3 regions of the Staphylococcus dromedarii genome follow, and region 3 is predicted to be linked to each of the others. Evidence: riboswitches for the same ligand, from Rfam matches in the RefSeq annotation. Region 3 holds a riboswitch; each other region holds the start of a gene.
What was found. Region 3 has a riboswitch for thiamine pyrophosphate ahead of thiD (bifunctional hydroxymethylpyrimidine kinase/phosphomethylpyrimidine kinase). Riboswitches for the same ligand answer to the same signal wherever they lie in the genome.

Region 1: linked by a shared signal. The riboswitch ahead of MUA88_RS10515 (3-oxoacyl-ACP reductase) and the one ahead of thiD (bifunctional hydroxymethylpyrimidine kinase/phosphomethylpyrimidine kinase) in region 3 are both predicted to bind thiamine pyrophosphate.
Region 2: linked by a shared signal. The riboswitch ahead of thiO (glycine oxidase ThiO) and the one ahead of thiD (bifunctional hydroxymethylpyrimidine kinase/phosphomethylpyrimidine kinase) in region 3 are both predicted to bind thiamine pyrophosphate.

Annotation. Positions count from the first base shown of each region.
Region 1 covers NZ_CP094718.1:2,114,043-2,117,326, forward strand. The annotation lists gene nrdD (anaerobic ribonucleoside-triphosphate reductase) at 1-1,126, opposite strand, end outside; TPP riboswitch at 1,426-1,526, shown strand; gene MUA88_RS10515 (3-oxoacyl-ACP reductase) at 1,752-2,504, shown strand; gene MUA88_RS10520 (LLM class flavin-dependent oxidoreductase) at 2,547-3,284, shown strand, end outside.
Region 2 covers NZ_CP094718.1:2,150,862-2,154,145, forward strand. The annotation lists gene MUA88_RS10685 (hypothetical protein) at 213-887, shown strand; gene MUA88_RS10690 (DNA-binding protein) at 998-1,597, shown strand; TPP riboswitch at 1,679-1,781, shown strand; gene thiO (glycine oxidase ThiO) at 1,896-2,993, shown strand; gene MUA88_RS10700 (L-cystine transporter) at 3,076-3,284, shown strand, end outside.
Region 3 covers NZ_CP094718.1:1,680,279-1,683,562, reverse strand. The annotation lists gene MUA88_RS08365 (YwpF-like family protein) at 1-149, opposite strand, end outside; gene MUA88_RS08360 (single-stranded DNA-binding protein) at 340-699, shown strand; TPP riboswitch at 1,205-1,304, shown strand; gene thiD (bifunctional hydroxymethylpyrimidine kinase/phosphomethylpyrimidine kinase) at 1,382-2,188, shown strand; gene thiM (hydroxyethylthiazole kinase) at 2,188-2,994, shown strand; gene thiE (thiamine phosphate synthase) at 2,984-3,284, shown strand, end outside.

The DNA.
Region 1 (3,284 bases), 430 kb from region 3:
AACGATATTTAAATGCGCCATGCTTATATAATATTGGTGCATTATTCGGTTCTGCTTGTTTCACACGTTCAATACGAAATGCAAGCGCATCATGTAACACCGCCATGCGCTCATTAAAAATGGTCCAGAAACGGTCCTTGTCACCCTTCGATTCAAGCGCAATACGTGGTAAATTCAACGTGACAACCCCTAAGTTACAACGACCACTATTCTCATATTCTCCTTGTTCATTTTGCCAAGCGGGTAAGAATGATCGACATCCCATTGGCGCTTTAAAGTCCCCTAAAAGTTCAACCGTTTTATCATAATTCAAAATATCCGGATACATCCGTTTCATCGAACATTCTAACGCCAATTGTTTCACATCATAGTTTGGATCTGTTGGGGCAAAATTCACACCCTTTTTAATAGAAAAAACAAGTTTTGGGAAAATAGCTGTAATACGATCTTTTCCCAATCCTTTAATACGTGTTTGTAGGATCGCTTGTTGAATTTTTCGACTCATCTCATCCGTCCCTAATCCAAAACCAAATGTCACAAATGGCGTTTGCCCATTAGATGTATAAAGTGTGTTCACTTCATACTCCAGACTCTCAATCGCTTCAAAAATATCTTGTGTGACTTGTTCATCTACATAGCGCTCAACATCTTCTTCACGAACATATTTCTTCGCTGTCGCACGGTGTTTTCGTTCATTATGTATAGCATACACACCTAGTACCTCGTCAATACGGTCAATCGTACAGCCACCATATTGACTACTAGAGACGTTAGCAATAATTTGAACAAGTTGTGCAGCTGCTGTTTGAATGGATTTAGGTGATGTAACATGCGCATTTCCGATTTGAAAACCATTTTCCAACATGTCTTTCGCATCAATTAAGCAACAATTCGTAAGCGGTTGAAAAGGATGATAGTCCAGATCATGAAAGTGAATCTCTCCAGCTTGATGTGCCAAAGCAACATGTTGTGGTAATATGTGCGTTAACCCATAAGACTTCGATAAAACACCTGCTGTCAGGTCACGCATTGTCGCAAATGTTTGGCTATCTTTGTTCGCATTCTCATTCACAATTGTCGGATCTTTCGTCATCAATCCTTCAAGATCTTTTTCTAATTGATTCATCATTTCACTCCTCTTTCTATATATAGTGTCTATAAATTATGTTAGATACTATATATAGTATTTTCAACTCAAAACAAAGCCGTTAACTGATTTGTCATTTCTTTAAGAACGTTATGTGAACTTTGTGTTTTGAACAATTTTAACTTCTTTATGATGTGGGCGTGGGACAGAAATCTTTGTCACACATCTCATCATCTTTGCAGGGGTACTCAGCCTCGATTTGACCATAAGACAACTGTACCCTAGCCTGTCTTCACTTGACGATATACATCAGGTTCGATACATTGAAGTATATAAAAGAATCGCACTAGGGGTGTTCACGAACTGAGATGAGGGCGACCTCAAACCCTTTGTACCTGAACTAGGTCATACTAGCGTAGGAAAGTGTTAGCTAATTTAAGATAGGTATATAGAAGAGATGGCATTGGGGTAACCATACTCCATTTATAAAGAGTATGTACGTTAACGTATATTTTAATTCATCTTATAATCGCCATGCTTCTTTTTCAGTCACCAAATTCTACCCTCAAAATAATCACTACCTTTCATAAAATGTGAAGCGCAACTTTCCTTACTAGAGTTGCGTATTTTTTTATACATTTTAACCCTAAAAGGAGTGTTTTTTATGGCAAAAACTGCATTAATCACTGGAGCAAGTCGAGGTCTTGGCGCAACCATAGCACGTACCCTTGGCGCACAAGGATACAATGTCATTATTAACTATCATAAAAATCAGTCTGCAGCAGAGCAAGTTGCAAAGGATATTGGTGATAACCGCGCACTCGTTATTCAAGCTGATATTACAGAGCGTAAACAAGTAGATGAACTTGTTGCTAAAGGCACAGAGTACTTCGGGCAAATTGATGTAGTCATCAATAATGCATTAGTTAATTTTAAATTTGATCCAACAACACAAAAACCATTTCGGGAGTTAGATTGGTCAGACTATCAAGGGCAGATTGATGGCACATTGAAAGGGGCTTTTAACACAACACAAAGTGTCATTCCGCAAATGATTGAACGTCAAAACGGCACGATTATTAGCATCGGTACAAATTTATACCAAAATCCCGTAGTCCCTTATCATGAATATACAACCGCAAAAGCTGCGTTGATTGGCTTTACACGTAATATTTCAGCAGAACTTGGTCAGTACGGCATCAATGCCAATGTAGTGTCTGGTGGATTGTTGAAGACAACGGATGCAAGCGCAGTGACAACACCAGAAGTGTTTGACTTAATTACTCAAACAACGCCTTTACGCAAAGTAACAACACCTCAAGATGTGGCAAATATGGTTGCATTTCTTGCTTCCGAACAAGCACGTGGTATTACCGGCCAAAATATTACTGTTGATGGTGGACTTACAATGAATTAATACAGATACACAATCATTAGCGAAAGGAGACCTCTTTTACTCATGACAACAAAAGTCAAACAAATGAATATAGGTGTCTTAATTTATGGATGTGGTCATCATCAAGCTGCTTGGCGTATGCCAGATTCATCAATCAAACGACTCGGCGATAAACGCTACTATCAATCATTAGCACAACTTGCTGAACGCGGTTTACTTGATGCTGTCTTCTTTGCCGATAACCAATCTTTCCCTGCCAAAACAGATACAGCACTGCCAGCCTTTTGGTTTGATCCTATTGTCAATTTGACCGCAATATCACAAGTGACAGCACACATCGGCTTAGTCTCAACAATCTCAAGTACTTTTTCTAACCCATTCACAGCTGCTCGACAACTTCTGAGTTTAGATCATGTCACAGGTGGTCGTGTTGGTTGGAATCTTGTGACATCTATGACTGATTTAGAAGCTCAAAATCACAGTATATCTGCTTTACCTAATCATGAATCACGTTATGCTAAAGCAGATGAATTTGCCAAAGTGATGAATCAACTCTTCACATCTTGGCATACTAAAGCTTTCATCCACTCACGCGACGACAATCAAGTTATTCATTCAGATATGATTCAACCATTTCATCATCACGGCACGCACTTTAACGTGAAGGGACCTTCAACGACACCTGCTAGTCCACAAGGGAAACCAGTCGCCATGCAGGCAGGTGCTTCACCTCAAGGCATTGCATTAGCTACAAAATATGCAGAAGCCATTTATTCTGTATCTTGGAATATTCAACAAGCA
Region 2 (3,284 bases), 470 kb from region 3:
GGTACGCTATGCGATTGAAATAGTGCTTTAAATATTGCCGTATTCTTTTGTAGTTACATTTTTAAGCAACATCAACTGTCATAAAAACTTTTGAATATGTTCTATCACACTCGAGCCGTACATGCTGCTCGAATGTTTTTATATGGTTTCTCATATATATTTAGTAGAATTGATTATGCTATACTAAAGCCATTACAAAGAGGTGATAGACTATGGAATTTATTCAAATTAAATCAACACAAGATCAATGGTATCAACCTACATTAGACTTTTATTTAGGAAAGTTAGACGATCTTGTCACTGAAGATGAGTCCGTCTTTGTTCAATCACTCAAAACGGAAAAGACGAAAAATGATTACGTCTTCTTAGTCGGTATTGAAGATGACCGTGTTGTTAGCTTTGCCACTGCACATTATGAAGCAACGACAAATGCTGGCTTTATTATTTATTTACTTGCAGAGGAAGGCCCTCAACGCGAATCGTATCTTGAAGCAACACTTCATCAAACTGAGACAAACATCAACGCTCTGGCTCAACAACTTCATGGTCGTGATGTTAACTTCTTTATGTTCGAATCTACTTTTGAATCACCAGATGTAGATTCAAAAACAGCAGACGACATTGCATTTCGTAGACGTTTCTTAACGCAGCAAGGATTTGAAAAGCAAACGAAGCTTTCATATATACAACCATCACTTAACCGCAATGGAAAACCTGTCCCATTAGATTTATATATCAAGACAAATATTCCTTTAACAAAAGATATCTATGGAGCAAGCATCAAATCTTGCTATATCCTCAAGTATGTCTTCGCAAATAGACTGCCACGCAAAGTGATCTATCCGTTGCTTGTGAAGATGGACCTACGAAAAGAACCGAGTGCATAAGCTCTTGAAATCGGTCCATAAAGTCGCTACAATAAAGAGGAGGTAAGACTGAAGGGTCACTGAACGAACACTGACAGTCGTCTAAATTGTAGGAGAAAGGATCCGATGATATGCTAACAAAAGAATTCGCACAAAAGTCTGGCTTAAGCGAAAAGCAAGTCCGAAAAATTGTTCAGCATCTTGAAGAACGTGGTTACCATTTAGGTAAAACAGAATACCGTGGACGTGAAGCGACTGACTTCAAAGAAGAAGATATTGAACTTTTCCAAGAGATTGCAGAGCGTGTTGGACAAACAAATAGTTACGAGCTTGCATTTGAAGAACTTGAGAAGGAAAAAGACTTTTTACAAGTGATTGTAAAGGAAGACTCACAACAACTTCCTGCTGATCAACAACTTTCTAACTTGTTCAATGAGTTGCATAATGAAATCAATCAAATGCGTGAAGAACGCCAAATTCTTGGTCAAATGGTGACACAAGTACATCAACAACAAGAAGCACTCTCTCAATTACACAACAAGTTAGAAGAACAACTTAAATCAAATAGTGCATCAATGGAAGCATTGACAGAAGCACAAAAACAACAAACTGAACAACTTGGTACAACACAAAAACATATTGAATCACAAATCGAAGGACAAAAAGCGTTAGCACATACAATTGAACGCAATGAGAAAAAAGGCTTTTTACAACGCTTGTTCGGCGGTTAGAACAATAGAGATAAGACATCAATTTTGTGTTGGGAGCCAATAAATACGCTCCCAACCTTTGTCTCGCTCTCTTAAAATTAAATAACATGCTAGGGGTGCTCGAAGTGAGCTGAGAAAGATTGACTCTTAACTCTTTGAACCTGATATGGTTAATACCATCGAAGGGAAGCAATGATCTGTCACGCGTTTCACAACGCAAATACAACGTTCTATCATATCATTGACGCTCGCATTTTATGTGACTCAATTTCAATCATACATGTCAACTTCCTGCATCCCACATGCAGGAGGTTTTTTTATGTTACAGACAGTTATTATCGGAGCTGGTGTCATGGGGCTATCTATTGCCAGACAACTGAACCCTCAAAATCGGCACATTCATATCATCGATCGCTCCACACCACGTATGAATGCATCTTACGCGGCTGGTGGTATGTTGGGGGCACAAAATGAGTTTTTTGAAGATACACCTTTGTACCATTTGGCTATGGAAAGTCGTGCCATGATGCCAGCAACAGCACAACAACTTTTAAAAGAAACAAATATGGATATTGAATTACAATCTCACGGGCTAATCAAAGTGGCGACGACACCACAAGACATTCCAGCAGTTGAAAAACAATTTGCTTTCCTAGCACAACAAGACCATGAGATTTATCAATTAACACCTGAACAATTACGTCAACGTTTCCCTTATTGTGATACGGCGTCTTGCGCTGCGTTCAAAATACATGATGACGGTCAAATCAATGCCAACCTATATACGCAAGCTTTGTTACAATCTGTCTCAAAACGTGCGCATATTGATCTACACTTACATACAGAAGTGTTACATATCACGCAACAGGCATCACATTATCAAATCACAACTTCTAAGGGAACATTTAATGCAGATGAATTAATTATTGCAGCTGGTGCTTGGAGTGGGGAATTGTTACATCAACTTGATATTCACCTTCCGACACACCCTGTCAAAGGAGACGTAAAACTAATCGCCTCTTCTTATAAAGGACTGAAGGAAACTATTTTTAATATGAATGGTTGCTATATCGTTCCTAAAAAACCAAATCGCTATCTTATTGGGGCAACTTCAGAACGAGATAATTGGAGTACCCAGAATAAAGAGGAAAACCTGCAATGGTTAGATCGCGAAAGCCAACTGATGATTCCACAACTGCGAGAACATCATGTCATTAAAACTTGGACAGGCATTCGACCAATCACATCGAATGAAGTACCGATTATGGGGGCACTTCGCGATAATCTTTACATCTCTACCGGACATTATCGAAATGGTATCCTGCTCTCCCCTATTGTTGGCGAACGTATGGCACAGCTTATTGATGGAGATGCTAGGGCAGCAACTCAATTAAGACCTTTCTCCCCTATAAAATAAGAATTTCATGCACAAGGGTTGATTTTAACAGCACTTGCCATTATCCTTATAATACAAGTCGGAATTAGAAGGGAGCGTCAAAATGTCTTTATTTTTAATCATACTTAATTTAATTATCTTTGCTGGGTTCATGATTGGACTATGGGTGATGGCGAAGAAACACGTTAAATTCCCAACACGTGTCTTTGTTGCCCTCGGTCTTGGTATCGTACTCGGGATTGTCGTACAACTCCTTTACGGTGCAGACAGCAAAATAACAACACAAACAACTGAATGGATTGGTATCATTGG
Region 3 (3,284 bases):
TCTTTATGGATATCTGAAATAACAATTTCAAGCAACCAACCTGTTCCCCGATCCTCTTTGTTTATAATGACGCCATCGATTAATTCATATTCAGTGACACTACTATTATCGGATACAATTTGAAATCGTACGGCTTTAAAAGTCTTCATGTCGCCATCATCCCCTAAAGTTTTTAAATTTTACATTTTTTTAATTAATCATTCTTATTATAACGCAAATTGTCATACTATTAGTGCTTAAAACGATAATTGTTCAATTAATATCATGAATTAAGCATGATAAATTAAAAGATGACAATTTGCCTTTTTATTTACTTCTATACTATCATACTTTCAGGAGGTGAAAATAATTAATCAAATTAAAGCAATTGGCACTGTCTCTAAAGCACCAAAGTATTATGAGAAGCCAGGCAGTTATTTTGTAACCTTTTTTCTTGCGGTTGAACGCAAATATAAAGAAAAAGGAAAGGCGCCTATCTATGACTACTTGAATTGTAAAGCATTTGTCCCTATTGCAATACAAATTGATCAAGAAGTTAGTCAAGGAGACACGCTCTCTATTGAAGGTTATCTCACGACACGTCGTTATCAATTTAATGACGAAAAACGTTTTTCAACTGAAGTTGTCGTTGAATCTGTTGAAAAACTTGAAGTCCCACCCCGTATTAACGCCAGCGACACCACTCTTGTCTCGTTTTAACATCCATTCCCTAAATATTTGTATCCACCACTTATTCATTATTTATGGACCACTCTCTAAATAATTCCTTAATCTCTTTTATTTGTTTTTTTAATTGAACGTTTCCGTATTATTAAAGGCGGGTTGCACAATGCGTAAGGCGTGGACCCGTCTTATACATATCACATCATGCAGAAGGCTGAATTAATAGTGATTTTAATAGATTCCCATATTTTGTTGAATCGCGAAGAGTAAGTGATTGATATGAGACGACACCTTATTGGCTTGTCACATATCAAAGAGGTACTACAACGAAACGAAATAGTGTTCTTAATTCTGTCGAAAAGTCCCAATCAAATGATATAGGCCATCAGTTAATTAATAGCGTATCTGTCTTGTTGTTATTTATGATTAGATTTTTAATAGGGAGGATTGGGCAAAAGCGAGATAAGAAATAATTTTGTTTGTATTTGTATTAATTTGAAAAAACAGAGTGAGTTTGCTAAATTTAAGTAAATTAATCATTGAAGACTACTAGGGGCGCCACTGGCTGAGATGAATGAAATTTCAAACCCTTTGAACCTGATTTGGATGATACCAACGTAGGGAAGTAGACAATAATGTATCAAGACAAAATGAACCGTCCTTGGTACCTCTGTGTAGTCTATATGAATTAAAAACAAAACACGGAGGTATTCAAATGATTCAAAAACCTAAGATTGCGTTATCGATTGCAGGAACAGATCCATCAGGTGGTGCAGGTGCAATGGCAGACTTAAAGGCATTCCATGCTTGTGGTGTTTATGGCATGAGTGCAATCACTAGCATCGTGGCACAAAACTCACTCGGTGTACAACATATTCATAACCTTGAACCTGCTTGGTTAGAAGAACAGCTAGAAAGTGTTTTTACAGATGAACCACCACATGCACTTAAGACAGGTATGATACCGACACCTGAGATGATGCAGATTATTCAACAGTATTTAAAAAAGATTGATATTCCATATGTAATCGACCCAGTAATGGTCGCTAAAAGTGGTGACTCACTTATGGCTGAACAAGTTCGAAATCAACTGAAAGAGACATTGTTACCTTATGCAGATGTTGCAACACCTAATATTCCAGAAGCAGAAGAAATTACAGGTTTCAAGATAGAAACAATGGATCAAATTCATCGTGCAGGAAACTTTTTCATTAATGAAATTGGTGCAAAAGGTGTCGTGATTAAAGGTGGTCATTTAGCAGGAGATGCGACGGACTATCTATTCACACGAGAAGGGCATTATGTATTTGAAGATGAACGTTATCCAACCGAACATACACATGGAACAGGATGTACATTTTCAGCAGTTATTACGGCGGAATTAGCGAAAGGGCGTTCTGTCTATGAAGCAGTTGCTAAGGCGAAAGAGTTTATTTCTTTAGCAATTAAGTATACGCCAGAAATTGGACGTGGCAGAGGTCCGGTGAATCACTTTGCATATCAAGCACAGAAAGGGTGGGATTAATGAGTGATTATCTAACGAGCGTACGTGAAGCACAACCACTTGTTATTTGTTATACAAACGATGTTGTCAAAAATTTCACAGCAAATGGTTTACTCAGTTTAGACGCAAGTCCTGCAATGAGTGAGGCACCTGAAGAAGCAGCAGACTTTTTTAAAGTAGCACAAGCATTACTTATCAATATTGGCACTTTGACACAACAAAGTGGTGAAGATATGTTAAAAATAGCGAAAGAAGCGAATCGACAAAATGTGCCGATTGTTTTAGATCCTGTTGCTGTGGGTGCCTCTCAGTTTAGAAAAGATTTTTGTCGCAAATTTTTAGAAGAAATACAGGTAACGGTCATTAAAGGAAATGCTTCAGAGATATTGTCATTAGTGGATGCATCTGCAACGATGAAGGGAACAGATAGTACCATTGAGGACGTACCTGTTGAAGCAGCTCGAAAAGCACATTTGAAATATGGTGCAGCAATTGTAATGACTGGAAAAACAGACATCATTGTTCAAGATGGACGTGTCTTCGCCTTAGACAATGGCACACCGTTACTTGTAAAAGTGACAGGTACGGGTTGTTTATTAGGCGCTGTGATTGCTAGTTTTTTAATGAAAGAAACACATCCTTCAATAGAAAAATTATCAGAAGCGGTATCATATTATACGATTTCTGCCGAACGTGCGGAAGTGAGAGCGGGTGCTGACTTACCGGGTACATTCTCCGTTGCCTTTTTAGATGCATTGAATCAAACGGCGACGGTAGCTTTTCAGCAAGAGATAAAAAAGAGAGAAGTGAAGAATGATGACATTTGATCGTAAACAATTACGTGTTTACTTTATTGCGGGGACGCAAGACGTAAAAAAAGGAAACTTAGATGACATCCTTGAATCAGCATTAAAAGCAGGTATTACGATGTTTCAATTCCGTGAAAAAGGGCCTTCAGCTCTGACTGGAGAGGCTAAAAAGGAAAAAGCATTAGCACTTCAAAAACTTTGTAAAGCCTATCAAGTGCCATTTATTGTCAATGATGATGTTGATTTAGCATTGGAAATTGATGCAGATGGTATTCATGTAGGACAAGATGATGCAGAAGTTCAAAGTT